DNA from 2 places in the Pseudoalteromonas sp. S3785 genome. Region 1 is predicted to be linked to the other one. Evidence: predicted binding sites of a transcription regulator. Region 1 holds the regulator's gene; the other holds the start of a gene.
The links. Region 1 encodes FliA, which starts transcription of late flagellar genes. Its sites were predicted from a motif close to CTAAAGNTNNNNNNNNNNNNGCCGATA; they were not measured.

Region 1 (7,581 bases):
GATCCTGCGTTTGGCTTAGATGCGGTATGGATAAAGCCAGATCAAAAAGACGAAGCACAATCACTTGGTTATACCGTGGTTGACTCAGCCACTGTAGTAGCCACTCACATTAGTCAATTACTAACAAACAGTGCTGCATTATTGCTAGGCCATGAGGAGGTTCAAAACCTACTTGATATGCTAGCTAAAAGTCATCCACGTTTAGTCGAAGGCCTAGTGCCAGAAGTGCTACCCCTGACAACCGTTGTAAAAGTGCTGCAGAATTTATTAAACGAAGGTGTGGCTATTCGTGATATGCGCTCTATTGTTCAAACCCTTGTAGAGTACGGACCACGTAGCCAAGATGCAGATGTATTAACCGCTGCAGTGCGTATTTCGCTGCGCCGTTTAATCGTACAAGACGCTGTGGGCATGTCATCAGAAATCCCTGTCATAACCTTGGCGCCTGAGTTGGAACAGATGTTGCATCAGTCATTACAAAATGCAGGCGACGAAGGTGCCGGAATAGAACCAAGCCTTGCTGAGCGACTTCAAACATCATTAAACGAAGCGCATCAGAATCAAGAAATGGCCGGAGAACCTTCAATATTGCTAACGTCAGGAATGTTACGCACTGTGTTATCTCGTTTTGTTAAGTACACCATACCGGGTTTAAGGGTGATGTCTTATCAAGAGGTACCAGATGAAAGACAGATCAAGATTGTCAGCTCAGTAGGCCAACAATAAAGATTTTAACAGGGGTTGAACCATGAAGATTAAACGTTTTTTTGCTAAAGATATGCGCACCGCACTGAAAGAAGTTAAAGATGAGTTAGGTGTTGATGCCGTTATTATGTCGAACAAAAAACTCGCTAATGGTGTAGAAATTGTTGCCGCAGTAGATTATGACAAAGCAGCCCCTAAAGCCGCAGCGCAACCACAGGCAGCGCCAGCTCCTCAAAGAGCTGTTCAACAAAACGCTCATAACTTTGTAAAGCCAGAGCCGCAGCGTGCGCAACCTGAGCCACAAGCGGCAGTCGCCGATAGCTTACAAGCATTATTGGAGCGTCAGTCGCCGCGTCCTCGCTCTCCTGAGCTTGCTTCTATGTTTTCGCAATCAGGTATTGATACATCTGAGCATTATCAAGAGCCTGCACAGCCACGTACTACAAATATGTTTGCACGCGAAAATGAAGCGCCAAAACGCATGCAAACCCAAGCTGACAGCTTAGGCTTTGATGACCTAGATCAAGATTTTGACGAGCTAGATACGCCGGTTGCACCGCGTAGCCAAGCTAATAATAACGAAAGCGCTCAAATGAGCGCAATGCGTGATGAAATGAACGCAATTCGCCAGTTACTAGAGCACCAAGTATCGGGTTTAATGCAGCAAGATATGGCGCGTCGCGACCCAACACGTGCATGCATGATTGATCGGTTAGTTGCCATGGGGATAGATAAAGACGTTGCAGAGCAAATGGCGTGTTTTATTCCTGATGACGTATCGCGCCAGCAAGGTTGGAAGGCATTATTACAAATGGTTGAAGATCAAATGCAGACCACCAATAATGAAATTCTTCGCCAAGGTGGTGTGTACGCACTTGTAGGGCCTACTGGTGTAGGTAAAACAACCACAGTTGCTAAACTTGCAGCATTAGGGGCACAAAAATATGGCGCCGACAAAGTCGCCCTTATAACGACAGATACTTACAGAATAGGTGCTTATGAGCAGCTTGCTACGTATGGCCGTATTATTGGTTGTGGTGTTAAACAAGTAAAAGATGCCAATGAATTAGCTGAAGTTTTATATCATTTACGTAATAAGCGTCTAGTATTAATTGATACAGCGGGTATGAGTCAACGTGATTTACGCTTAACTGAACAGCTAAACACCTTAATGCGTAACCAACGAGTAGATATACGTAGTTATTTAGTATTAAGTGCTACTGCACAAATAAATGTTCTACAAGAAACGGTGAGACATTTTAAAAAGGTTCAGCTAAGCGGTTGTATTTTCACTAAGTTAGATGAATCATTAAGTTTAGGTGAGATTATTAGTATAGCGATTCAAAATCGTCTTCCGATAGGGTATCTTACTAATGGTCAGCGTGTACCAGAAGATATTCGCGTTGCAAATGCTGAAAAACTAGTAAAAAAAGCTGAGCAATTGTATTTAAAAAGAGCAAAAGCACAACATTCAAGGCACCAAGCGGTGGCGCCAAGCACAGTAGGGATGTATGATTAACACAGTATTAGATCAAGCAAGCGGCCTGCGCAAAATGAGTCAAAACAATAACAACGGCGTAAAAGTTATCGCTGTCACCGGCGGTAAAGGCGGGGTGGGTAAAACCAACGTCTCATTAAATACTGCGATTGCTTTAGGACAGCAGGGTAATCGTGTATTAGTATTAGATGCCGATTTAGGCCTAGCTAATTGTGATGTAATGCTAGGACTACGTGTTGAAAAAAACTTATCTCATGTCCTTTCGGGTGAGTGCGAACTTGATGAGATTTTAGTTGAAGGCCCAGGCGGCATTAAAATAGTGCCTGCTACATCCGGCTCGCAAAGTATGGTGGAGCTAACCCCTTCTGAGCATGCGGGCTTAATTCGTGCCTTTAGTGAGCTTAATACAGAATTTGATATTTTAATTGTAGATACCGCCGCCGGTATTTCTGACATGGTGCTGAGCTTTTCTCGTGCAGCCCAAGATGTAATGGTTGTTGTGTGCGACGAGCCGACCTCTATTACTGATGCTTACGCGCTTATTAAAGTACTTAGCCGCGAGCATGGCGTTTATAAATTTAAGATTGTTGCTAACATGGTGCGCAGCATGCGTGAGGGACAAGAACTTTTTGCCAAGCTGTCAAAAGTAACTGACCGTTTTTTAGATGTGTCAATGGAACTTGTTGCGACCATCCCATATGATGAAAATATGCGTAAATCTACGCGTAAGCAAAAAGTCATTGTCGATCTTTTCCCTAACTCACCAGCAGCAGTCGCGTTTAAAACATTAGCGACAAAAGCAGTAAAGTGGCCTATACCTAATCAACCTTCAGGGCATTTAGAATTTTTCATTGAGAAGCTAGTAAACGGCTGATTATGACAACTTCGGTGAAAAGAGCTATGGGATATCAATCAACACAAAATTTAAATGTGATTGTTGAAAAGCATGCGTCGCTTGTCAAAAAAGTGGCGTGTCATTTGATAGCTCGTCTTCCTCCTAGCGTTCAGCTCGATGATTTAATTCAATCAGGAATGATAGGCCTTATTGAGGCCTCAAAAAACTTTGATGCCAGTAAAGGAGCAAGCTTTGAAACGTTTGCGGGTATTCGCATTCGCGGCGCTATGCTCGATGAAATGCGCAGGGGTGACTGGGCTCCTCGCTCGGTGCACCGTAAAAGCAGATTAGTCGCCGAAACCATCACAGAATTAGAAAATAGCTTAAATAGAGAGCCAAAAGATACTGAAGTAGCTGAAAAACTTGATATTTCGCTAGAAGAATACCATCATATTTTAAATGATGTTAATTCCAGTAAAGTGCTAGGTATAGATGACCTTGGGGTAGATGAAGATGTTATTAGCCCTGCAGGTCAAGATTTAGCGCTAGACAAACCATTTAATAATGTTAAAAATGAACGGTTTAATAATTCATTGTTAGAGGCGATAAAGTCTTTACCAGAGCGTGATGCGATGGTGCTTTCTTTGTATTACAACGATGAAATGAATTTAAAAGAAATTGGGCATATACTCGATGTAAGTGAATCGCGTGTAAGTCAGATACATGGTCAGGCGATGATTAAGCTCAAAGCAAAAATCAATGACTGGATAAACTAGTAGTAAGTAAATTATAGGTTAAGACCTCACCGGAGGATGTTTTGGATAAAAACATGAAAATTCTTGTTGTTGATGATTTTTCTACAATGAGACGTATTATAAAAAATCTGTTGCGTGACCTAGGGTTCACGAATGTTCAAGAAGCTGATGATGGCTCTACAGCATTACCTATGTTGCAAAATCAGGTTTTTGACTTTGTAGTAACCGATTGGAATATGCCAGGGATGCAGGGTATTGACTTGCTACGAGCTATTCGAGCTGATGATAAATTAAAACATATTCCGGTTTTAATGGTGACAGCAGAAGCTAAAAAAGAACAAATAATAGCGGCAGCGCAAGCAGGTGTTAATGGTTACATTGTTAAGCCATTTACTGCAGGTACTTTGAAAACTAAATTAGAAAAAGTGTTTGAACGCTTAGGTTAATGAGAGGAGAGGCTTATGTCAGCACCAGCTGCGCCTCAAATTACTTTAGAACAAGCTCGTCAGCTCGTTGTTTTTTTAGAAAACGGTGAGCAAGATAAAGCTGACCAATTAATTTTAGATACTGCCTCTCAAGAGCAATCGCAGCTTTTTGCCGAAGTAGGTAAGTTAACGCGTCAGTTGCACGAAGCTCTTAAAAGCTTTGAACTTGATACGCGTTTAACCGATTTAACTACTGATGCAATTCCGGATGCGAAAAAGCGCTTAAACTATGTCATGGAAATGACAGAAAATGCAGCTAATAAGACAATGGATGCGGTCGAAGCAAGCCTCCCTATTGCGCAGCAGCTAGCAGATGAAATTGCACAGATTAAGCCTACTTGGGATAGGCTTATGAACCGTGAAATTGAGCTGGGCGAGTTTAAAACTTTATGCCACAGCATCGATAAGTTTATGAATAGCTCTCATCACAAAACTGATGAGCTGCAGACTTTAATGACCAATGTACTCATGGCGCAGGATTTTCAAGATTTAACCGGCCAGGTTATCCGCCGTGTAATTGAATTAGTTAGAGAAGTAGAAGAAAGTTTAATCCACCTTTTAACAGCATTTGCCGCACAAGATGACAGTACTGTTGAAAGTAAAGAACAACAAGAAACAGAAGAACTGGTTGCCGCACAAACATTAGCAGGTCCTGAAGGCCCTATTATTGATAAAGAGTCGCGAAGTGATGTTGTATCTGATCAAGACGAGGTCGACGACCTATTATCAAGTTTGGGCTTCTAAGAGGAGAGTAACTGCATGAGCTTTGAAGTCGATGAAGATATTTTACAAGACTTTCTTGTAGAGGCTGGAGAAATCCTTGAGCTTTTATCTGAACAGTTAGTTGAGCTAGAAAATAACCCAGAAGATACTGAGTTACTAAATGCTATTTTTAGGGGCTTTCATACCGTAAAAGGGGGAGCTGGCTTTTTAGCTATGACTGAGCTTGTAGACGCTTGTCATGGTGCTGAAAATGTATTTGACCTCTTGCGCCAAGGGGTTAGAACCGTTAATTCAGAATTGATGGATGTGATTTTACAAGCACTAGATACCATTAACGAAATGTTTGCTACTATTCAAAACCGCGAACAGCCAGACCCAGCAGATCCTCAATTACTAGAAACCCTTCATAAACTTGGTCAACCGCCTTCGGATGACGAGCTTACAGAAACAGTGCCTGAAGTTGTTGAACAAGAACCCGCAGCACCTGTTAATGCACCTGATGAAGAAGACCCATTTGCATTTGATGAATTATTTGATGTAGCAGGTTCAAGCCCTTCAGCAGATAGCACGCAGATTGATGAAATTACAGAAGATGAATTTGAAAGCTTATTAGATGAGCTTCATGGTAAAGGCCAAAGCCCGGTATCGCAACCAAGTGCAAGTGCAGAGCCAGACCCAAGTTCAGACATTACTGATGATGAGTTTGACAGTTTGTTGGATGAATTACACGGTGTGGGTAGTTTTGGCCCTGTTGCTGGCAATACCTCAAGCAAAGAGCCGGAAGTTAAAGATACTACACCACCTCCAGTGTCTGTTACAAATGATACTGGCGATGATGAAATCAGTGATGATGAATTTGAAGCATTGCTTGATGAACTGCATGGCAAAGGCGGAGCACCAGAATCAAAAGAAGCTGAGACACCTGCACCGCAGCCACCTAAGGCAGCACCTGTCGCACAAACGCCAGCAAAACCAGAGCCAGCACCAGTTGCTAAGCAAGCACCTGCGGCAAAAGCAGCACCGGCCCCTAAAATGGTTGATAAGCCAGCAAGCAGCGCAACTCCTAAAAAAGCGACGCCTCCGCCTGCTGAAACCACGGTACGTGTTGATACTAAGCGTTTAGATCAAATAATGAATATGGTTGGCGAGCTGGTATTAGTACGAAATAGGCTAGTCAGTTTAGCGACCAATACAGACAGTGAAGCGATGGGCAAGGCGATATCAAATCTTGATGTAGTCACCGCTGATATTCAAGGTGCAGTAATGCAAACGCGAATGCAGCCCATCAAAAAGGTATTTGGTCGTTTTCCTCGCGTTGTGCGTGATTTAGCACGCAGCTTAAATAAAGAAATTAACTTACAGCTTGTAGGTGAAGAAACCGACTTAGACAAAAACTTAGTTGAGGCATTAGCCGATCCGTTAGTGCATTTAGTGCGCAACTCGGTAGATCATGGTATTGAAATGCCCGCAGCGCGTGAGGCTGCGGGTAAACCTAGAACAGGTAATGTTACTTTATCGGCTTCACAAGAAGGCGACCATATTTTGTTAACCATTAAAGATGATGGTGCAGGGATGGACGCTGAAAAGCTGAAAAAAATAGCGATTAGTAAAGGCGTTATTGACCATGATCAGGCAAGTCGTTTATCAGACACTGAAGCATATAACCTAATTTTTGCGCCTGGTTTTTCGACCAAAGAAGAAATATCTGATATTTCTGGTCGTGGTGTAGGCATGGATGTAGTAAAAACTAAAATCACCCAGCTTAATGGCTCTGTTAATATCCAGTCTGAATTGGGCGTAGGTACAATTTTAGAGATAAAAGTCCCCTTAACGTTAGCTATTTTGCCTACACTTATGGTGATTGTTGGTGAGCAAACATTTGCGTTACCGCTTGCTGGTGTGAGTGAAATATTCCACTTAGATCTAACAAAAACCAATGTGGTAGACGGTCAGCTTACAATTATTGTTCGTAAAAAAGCGATACCCCTTTTCTATTTAGAGCATTGGCTAGTTAAAGATGCTGATTGCTCTCAGCGAAAAGCACAAGGTCATGTGGTGATTGTACAAATAGGTACACAGCAGGTTGGCTTTGTGGTTGATTCATTAATTGGCCAAGAAGAAGTTGTTATTAAGCCTCTTGATGCGTTATTACAAGGTACGCCAGGAATGGCTGGTGCAACAATTACATCTGACGGTGGTATTGCACTGATTTTAGATGTACCTAACATGCTTAAGCATTACGCAGGATAAAATGTAGGCATACATGTTTATGCCTACACATAAATTAATAAGAGAGCGCAATGGCCGTAAAAGTTTTAGTTGTTGACGATTCCAGTTTTTTTCGCCGCCGTGTAAGCGAAATTCTTGAACAAGATAGCGGTATTGAAGTGATAGGTTTTGCTGTTAATGGTAGAGAAGCCGTAGACAAAACAGAACAGTTACGTCCGGATATGATCACCATGGATGTAGAGATGCCTGTGCTTGACGGTATTAGCGCTGTGAAAGAAATTATGGCAAGCAACCCCACGCCAATACTTATGTTTTCTTCCTTAACTCGCGATGGTGCTACAGCAACGTTAG
Region 2 (7,581 bases), on a different contig from region 1:
TGCCACCAACTCAACACTGCTATATAAACTCACTGTTACCTTACTGGCATGCTCTTTTATTAGTGTATGAGTATAGTGGCTTGCCACTGTGGCAGGGGTTGCTAATAAGCCGATGTGCTTTGTGCGGGTTTCTTCAGCAGCAGGTTTTATTGCCGGCACTACGCCGACTATAGGTATTGATGTAATTTTGCGTACTTCACTTAAGGCTGATGTAGAAGCTGTATTGCAAGCTATAACAATAAGATCGACACCAAGCGCATTTTGCTCAATAAAATAAATGAGTGAGCATAAGCGGCCTATAATAGTTTGCTGAGTTTGCGCGCCATAAGGGAGTAATGCATTATCCATAAAGTAGCTGTACTGTGCATTTGGAATACGCTTTTGAATATGCTCAAGCACAGTGGTGCCACCTATACCTGAATCAAATACCATTATGTGGGCTGACAAACTTTGGTTCCTACTGTTTACTAAGAACGGCAGTTTGCCATGAGGTTTTTATAAAAGAAAGCAGTTTAGCTTTGCTCAGACTTTAGTGCGTCGAGTGACTCGCCCGCTGAATTCAATTGGTTTAGGTTTTCAAACATTGCTTGGGTGTAATCAACGAGCTGATCGACCGCTGCTTGATCTCGGTTTAGCCACTCTATAATACCGGCAAGCTGATCTTGTAGGCCTAGTTGCGATGCTTTATTAAATGCATTTTTTAGATCGTCATTAAAAGGTGCGATCGCATCGGCTACCTCTTTTGTTGGGTTTGGCTGATATTGCTCATAACTTTTAACGGTAGCAACTGTTTTTGTTTGGCGAAGATCCATTGAAAATGCAACAAGTTGCTCACTGCCTAAGCTCAGCTCTTGTGCTTTTTCAAACGCTTCATCTAAGTCACCACTAAAGAATGTTTTACTTACACCTTGTAGCTCTTCCATCATGGCATTAATAGCATTTTGCTCTTGTTCGTTTAAATCACCATTAACTGACATTGAAAAAGACAGCTCACGAGATTGCGACGATGAACTGGCAAACGATTCGCTGTTATTACTTTGCTGATACCCGCTCGCTGTTTGCGACTCATATGCATCAGCAAAGCTAATACTGACTTCATCACCTTCGGCTGTTGTAAACTTATACTCGGCGTTACTGCTCATACTTACATATTGTGCTTGGCTTACGCTTACACTGGCCGGTTGTGGATTAAATAGAGTTTGCTCAAACTCATCAAGCCCCTCAAAAATGCCTTCTTTTGACTTATCGATGCCCTCTTGCATTTCTTCGTTAAATACACCGGTGCCTTTTAGTTCATCAACCGCTTCGTCTATACCGGTTTGAACTCCAGTGCGCGCATCGTCTAACATATTTTTTAATTTATCGTCATCGGCTCCATTGGCTTTGGCTTTATTAACTGCGCCCGAGACAAAGTCGAGTACATTTTTTACTATTTCATCAAAATCGAATAAAGGTTTATCGGCTTGTTTTTGCTCAACAGGTAAACCTAGCTGCTCTGCCATTTTGTCGCCAAGCACTTTTGCAGCAAGTTCTCTGCCTCGCTGTAATGAACTTTCTTGCGGAGATTGGATTGTTGGCTGCTGTAGCGCCTCTTTATTATTGAATTTGTTTACGTTGTTGTTTGGCGTATAGCCATAATTACCGATTTTCATGATCCACCTCCGTTACAAACTTAGCTTATTATCGGCTAATAGTGATAAAACTAAAGTGTATGTTTAAAAAAACAGCAACTTTATTATCAGCAAAACTAGACAAATACTGCTCGCTCCCTACAATAGCGCCGATAAATAGATCTCATAGATAAGGTAGTAGCATTAATGGCAGTGATTAAAATAGATACCACACAGTACGATACGCAGCTAACTGAGAAAGAGCAGCGTATTACGTCGCAATTTAAGCGATTTGGTGTGCAAGCGTTAGAGGTGTTTAGCTCTGAGCCAATTAACTACCGCCAACGTGCTGAATTTAGAGTATGGCACGATGGGGATGATCTATTTCATATTATGTTTGATCAGGCCACGAAAGAAAAAATTCGCGTCGACACCTTTGACCCTGCAGCGCCATTAGTTGGTGAAGTTATGCAGGTGATGATTGATAATTTAAAGTCATGTGAAGTATTACGTCGTAAGCTGTTTCAAATCGATTACTTATCGTCATTAAGTGGCGAAATTTTAGTAAGCTTGCTTTATCACAAACCACTCGATGATCAGTGGCTAACTGAAATAAAAGCCCTGAAAGAAAAACTGAGCAGTAAGTACAATATTGACTTTATCGGTCGTGCGCGCAAACAAAAAGAAGTACTAGGCAATGATTTTGTTACTGAGCGTTTAACCGTAAACGGCCAGGAGCTTATTTATCAACAAGTAGAAAATAGCTTTACGCAACCTAACGCTAAAGTGAATATAAAAATGCTGGAGTGGGCACAAGACTTATGTAAACCACTTAGAAATGACCTACTGGAGCTTTACTGTGGTAATGGTAATTTCTCTATCGCATTAGCGGGTTCATTTAATCGCGTATTAGCTACTGAAATATCTAAGTCTTCTGTGCATTCAGCGCAATACAACATTGCTAAAAATAAAGTAGATAACTTAGATATAATTCGCATGTCGAGTGAAGAGTTTACCCAGGCAATGAATGGTGAACGTACCTTTTCGCGTTTAGAGGGGATAGATTTAAAAAGTTACGATTGCCAAACTATTTTAGTCGACCCTCCACGTGCAGGTATGGATACCCTTACATGTGACTTAGTGGCCAACTACGAGAACATTATTTATATATCGTGCAACCCAGACACACTTGAGCGCGATTTAGATCATTTAACCCGCACTCATCATGTTAAGCGCTTTGCGATATTTGATCAGTTCCCTTATACGCATCACATAGAATCGGGTGTTTTCTTACAAAGAAAATAGTGAGTTAATATTATAATGCCAGCACCTTTATAAGTGCTGGTATTTGATTTTCACTAAACACTTCAATTTGATGCTCCATCAGCAACTTAGCAGTCATACCCATGCCCTGTACTTTTACCCCACTATGGCTACCATCATAAATTGTATTTCTACCACACGAAGGGCTCGACTCTTTAAGTAAAGCAAAACGAATTGCATGCTCATTACATAAGTCTAGGGCTTTAGCTGCACCTGATTTAAATTCTTTAGTTACATCCTCATAAGTGCTCGTTACTACTCTGCCTTGTTTTATCTCTGCTGATGCTCTAGGGGTTGGCAATCCACCAGCCACCTCAGGACAAAACATAACTAACCTATTTTCTTTACGCCATACATTAATTTGCGGGTGTAATAATGCTTGGCTTTTACCATCGTATCGAACAGGTAAGCCAAATAAACAACTCGATATTAATATTTTTTCCATTACTATATCCCTATAAACAAAAAAGCTCCTTACGGAGCTTTTTTGGTTTTAGCAAATCTTACTTGTTCGCTAAATAGTTAATTAATTTACTAATATCTTCTGGCGCAGTAATACCAGACTCACGGCCTAGGTTTAATTTGTATTTACCATTTACGATAAAGGTTGGTACGCCACGTAGCGCGCCTTTTTCTTTAAAGTAATTTTGGTCACGCTTCATTTTAGAGCTTAATGTACGTACCGAAAAACTTTTGTATAGTTTATCAAACTTATCGCCATCAACGCCCTGCGCTACAAACACATCTTTTACATCTGCAAGCTCGTTAAATTTAGCGCGCTTAGTGTGGATATGATTAAAAATAGCCGCAACAATTTTATCTTTTTGTGGAAGTACTTCCGCGGTGGCTAACGCTTGGCTCATCATTTGTTGGTTTTCTGGATCGCGAACACCGACAAAATCAACATGGCTCTTTTTAAATTTAACGTCTTTGTCTAGCTTTGGCTTAAACTCACCAATTAATGCTTCCATGTTATTACAAGCAGGGCAATAAAATGAGAAAAACTCTTTTACCTCTGGCTTTTTAGTGGCGCGCTCTGCAACCACATCGTAATGCACGCCTTCTTCATAAGTGGCAGCTACACTGCTAGCAGCCATAGGCAGTAGTAATGCAAGTAAACCTGCTTTAACTAATTTGATCATTGTTATTGTTCTCCGAGATTAAAGTGTCAATAAAAACGCAACTAACTCATTCAGTTCTTGCTGGTTATTAATGGTGTTAATGTTTATTTTATATTTATCGTTTACGATAAAGGTAGGCACACCAGTTAGCGCACCTAGTTTTGAATATTTATTTTGTTTGTCTTGCATTGCGCGCTCAGCTGAAATAATTGGCATGCTGGCAATGTCTTGATCAAACGTTGCACTATCGATACCGTTAACTTCAAGTAATTTTTTAACGTCTTTCATTTGCGTTAAAGGTGCGCGCTGTACATGAATACTTTTAAAAATTTGGTCGCTGATACTTTGTGCTTGACCGTGCTTTTTAGCGATTAAGTAGGCGTAGCTTAAGTTGCTTTGTGCCTGTGGTGATACGCCACCTAAAAAATTAACGTGGTTTTTTATAAATTCAGTGCCCGCAGGTAGGCTTTTTTCAATTGCCTTTGCAACAGGCTCAAATTTAAAACAATGCGGACAGTAAAACGAGAAAAATTCGGTTACTTGCGGCTCTGCGCTTTTTTCTACATCAATAACAGTATATTGGTTATCGGCTTCAAACTGTGCAGCAAAGGCTGCAAATGGTAAGCATAAAAGTAATAGGCTCAGTTTCAATTTTTTAAGCATTGGTATCTCGTGTACTTTTTAAATAAAATTTTATGGCAATAACTTCAGCGGGGCTTCTTGCAATGCGGCAAGTTGCTCTTTGAGCGCTAAAATTTGTTGCTCCCAGTATTTGTCTTCAGCAAACCATGAAAAGTTCCGTACGAACGCCGGATCACTCCATCGTTTAGCCACCCAACCCATATAGTGAATAATACGCATTGCACGAAGCGGTTCAATTAATTTGAGTTGAGCGTGGTCAAAATCACAAAACTCTTCATACGCATTTACAAGGGTGTCTAACTGTAACAGCTGTGTTTGACGATCGCCACTGAGCATCATCCATAAATCTTGAATGGCCGGCCCTTGGCGAGCGTCATCTAAATCAACAAACATAAGTGCTTCGCCTGCCCATAAAATATTACCTGCGTGGCAATCACCATGTAAGCGTATCGTTTGCACATTTTTATACTGAGCTTGCGCTTGCTCAATAACCAAGTCCAATATGGTGTAAAAAGCCGTGCTGATCCCCATAGGTACCAAATTACTTTTTTGCAGATGAACTTTAGCTGTATGCAAATATTCTTCGCAGCTAAACGTGGGTCTGTGCTCAAATGCTTTGCTTTTAGCTACTTGATGCATACGCCCAATTAAACGACCCATTACATCAAGCTGATCTAAGTTATCCACCTCAAACTGCCGCCCGCCTACACTTGGAAATAACACAAATACATAACCTTTGTGCTCAAATAAGCTTTCTCCGTTGTGCTTAATGGGTGCAACAACGGGTACTTCAGCCTCGGCAAGCTCGTATGCAAAGTCATGCTCTTCTTGTATTTGCGCTTTGCTCCAGCGCTCAGGTCGGTAAAACTTAACAACGTAGCGCAGGCCATCTTCCGCCTTAAATTGGTAGACTCTGTTTTCGTAGCTATTAAGTGCTAATAAACCTGACTCTGCATATACACCAACGCTTTCTATCGCATCGAGAATTAAGTCGGGCGTTAAATCTTCAAAACTAAATTTACTCATGGGCTTCTTAATGTAAAAAGCGGGTTACCCCGCTTTTGTTAGTGTGTTTATCGCGCTTTAAAAAAATTACTCGGTTGCGATATGCTTTCATCGGGGTCATTAACCGGTGAAAGTACAAAGTTAAACTCCGTCATTGGCGCTTTTAAATCATACGGGTCCATCACAAGTGACAGTGGCACATTATGCGATTGCCCTGCTTGCACTGTAAATGTTTGTTTGCCAATGTACTTAAAGTTTTCAAGGCCTTGAACATCAATATTAAAGGTTTGCTCGTACTGCGCCTTGTTGATTACTTTTAATGTATAGGTGTTTTCTACCAAGCCATTAAAGTCAACACGATACAGTTGGTTACGGTCTCGTATTATGTCAAAGTCCATAGGCTTTCTAAATGCAATGTTAGCCACCAGCGCACTGGTAAGCACCACCAGAATGACCGTGTAACCTATGATTTTAGCTCGCAGTGGGTTGGTTTTATTTTCAGGTGTTTCGAGATTACGCTCTGTAGTATAAGAAATAAGACCACGCGGATAATTCATTTTATCCATTACACCATCGCAGGCATCAATACATGCACCACAGTTAATACACTCGGCTTGCAAACCATTACGAATATCTATCCCTGTAGGGCACACCTGCACACATAAGTTACAGTCTATACAGTCGCCCATTTCTAAATCTTCGTGGGCAATTTTACGCGAACGTGGGCCTCGGCTTTCGCCGCGTTTTTCATCGTACGTTACGGTGTAAGTGTCTTTATCAAACATAGCCGATTGAAAACGCGAATAGGGGCAAATGTGTAAACACATAATTTCACGCATCCACCCTGCGTTAGCGTAGGTACACGCGGCAAAGAAAACAATACTTACCAGCGCGTAGCCACCTACATTAAAAGTAACAAAGTCAGGGAGTAATTCACGGATAGGCGTAAAGTATCCGACAAACGAAATCGCCGTATATAAGGCAAATAAAACCCAACTGGTGTGCTTTGATGTTTTTCGCCAAAACTTATCAAAGTCCATCGGGCGTTGATCTAGCTTTTTACGCTGATTCGCTGTGCCTTCAAACTTTTCTTCAAACCAAATAAATATAAAGGTCCATACCGTTTGCGGGCAGGTATAGCCACACCATACTCTTCCATAAAAGGTAGTAACCAAAAAGAGTGCAAACGCGGCCAACATAAATATAAAGGCTAATATAGTGAAATCTTGCGGCCACAGCGTTAGCCCAAAAATATTGTACTTTTGACCTACTAAATCAAATAAAACAGCTTGCTGGCCATTAAAATTTATCCAAGGCAAAAGCATAAAAGCAAGCATGCCTAATAAACCTATACGCTGTCTAAGTAACTGATGAAGCCCTTTTACTGCGCGAACATAAATTCGGTTACGTGGATTAAACCTGTCGTCTTGACGGCTTAAATCCGGTTGTTGGATTTTAACCTCTGCAGGTATATTCTTTACTTTAATTTGCTTGTCCATCGAAGTTCCTCAACGCCGCTTGGAAATAAAAACGTAGCAATATGTGCGTATTCTATACAGTAACTGTAGTTCGTTAATGGTAAGTGTGATTAGTTTAAATAATCAGCTGTTTGAATACTTTCAGATATTTCAGAAATATCTAACTGCTGTTGGCTATTATAACAATGCTGGCTAAAATTACAGGTATAGATTGCTAATAATTTATTCATCTCAGTTACTTGCTTTTAAAATGCAGTTTATTACACTGCTTGCTAAAATTACCCCATTAAGATCAAGGTTTACGCATTTATGAAAAAATTTATTATATTGGTCATTTTGATCCTTGCGTTTTTTACTATTGATCACCCATTAGTTAAAGAGCCCCGTGAAAAGCTATTAGGT

Region 2: CWC17_RS02300 (DUF5610 domain-containing protein) is a predicted target of FliA. The motif match lies at 1,682-1,708, and genes of this name have one in related genera.

What each region holds. Positions count from the first base shown of each region.
Region 1 is NZ_PNCT01000021.1:41,769-49,349, forward strand. It holds gene flhA (flagellar biosynthesis protein FlhA) at 1-726, shown strand, start outside; gene flhF (flagellar biosynthesis GTPase FlhF) at 749-2,224, shown strand; gene CWC17_RS05795 (MinD/ParA family ATP-binding protein) at 2,217-3,077, shown strand; gene CWC17_RS05800 (RNA polymerase sigma factor FliA) at 3,104-3,814, shown strand; gene cheY (chemotaxis response regulator CheY) at 3,856-4,239, shown strand; gene CWC17_RS05810 (protein phosphatase CheZ) at 4,255-5,022, shown strand; gene CWC17_RS05815 (chemotaxis protein CheA) at 5,038-7,251, shown strand; gene CWC17_RS05820 (protein-glutamate methylesterase/protein-glutamine glutaminase) at 7,302-7,581, shown strand, end outside.
Region 2 is NZ_PNCT01000006.1:17,406-24,986, reverse strand. It holds gene murI (glutamate racemase) at 1-447, opposite strand, end outside; gene CWC17_RS02300 (DUF5610 domain-containing protein) at 513-1,652, opposite strand; gene trmA (tRNA (uridine(54)-C5)-methyltransferase TrmA) at 1,818-2,915, shown strand; gene CWC17_RS02290 (2-thiouracil desulfurase family protein) at 2,926-3,378, opposite strand; gene CWC17_RS02285 (thiol:disulfide interchange protein DsbA/DsbL) at 3,437-4,075, opposite strand; gene CWC17_RS02280 (thiol:disulfide interchange protein DsbA/DsbL) at 4,094-4,717, opposite strand; gene CWC17_RS02275 (serine/threonine protein kinase) at 4,748-5,722, opposite strand; gene ccoG (cytochrome c oxidase accessory protein CcoG) at 5,770-7,200, opposite strand; gene CWC17_RS02265 (hypothetical protein) at 7,489-7,581, shown strand, end outside.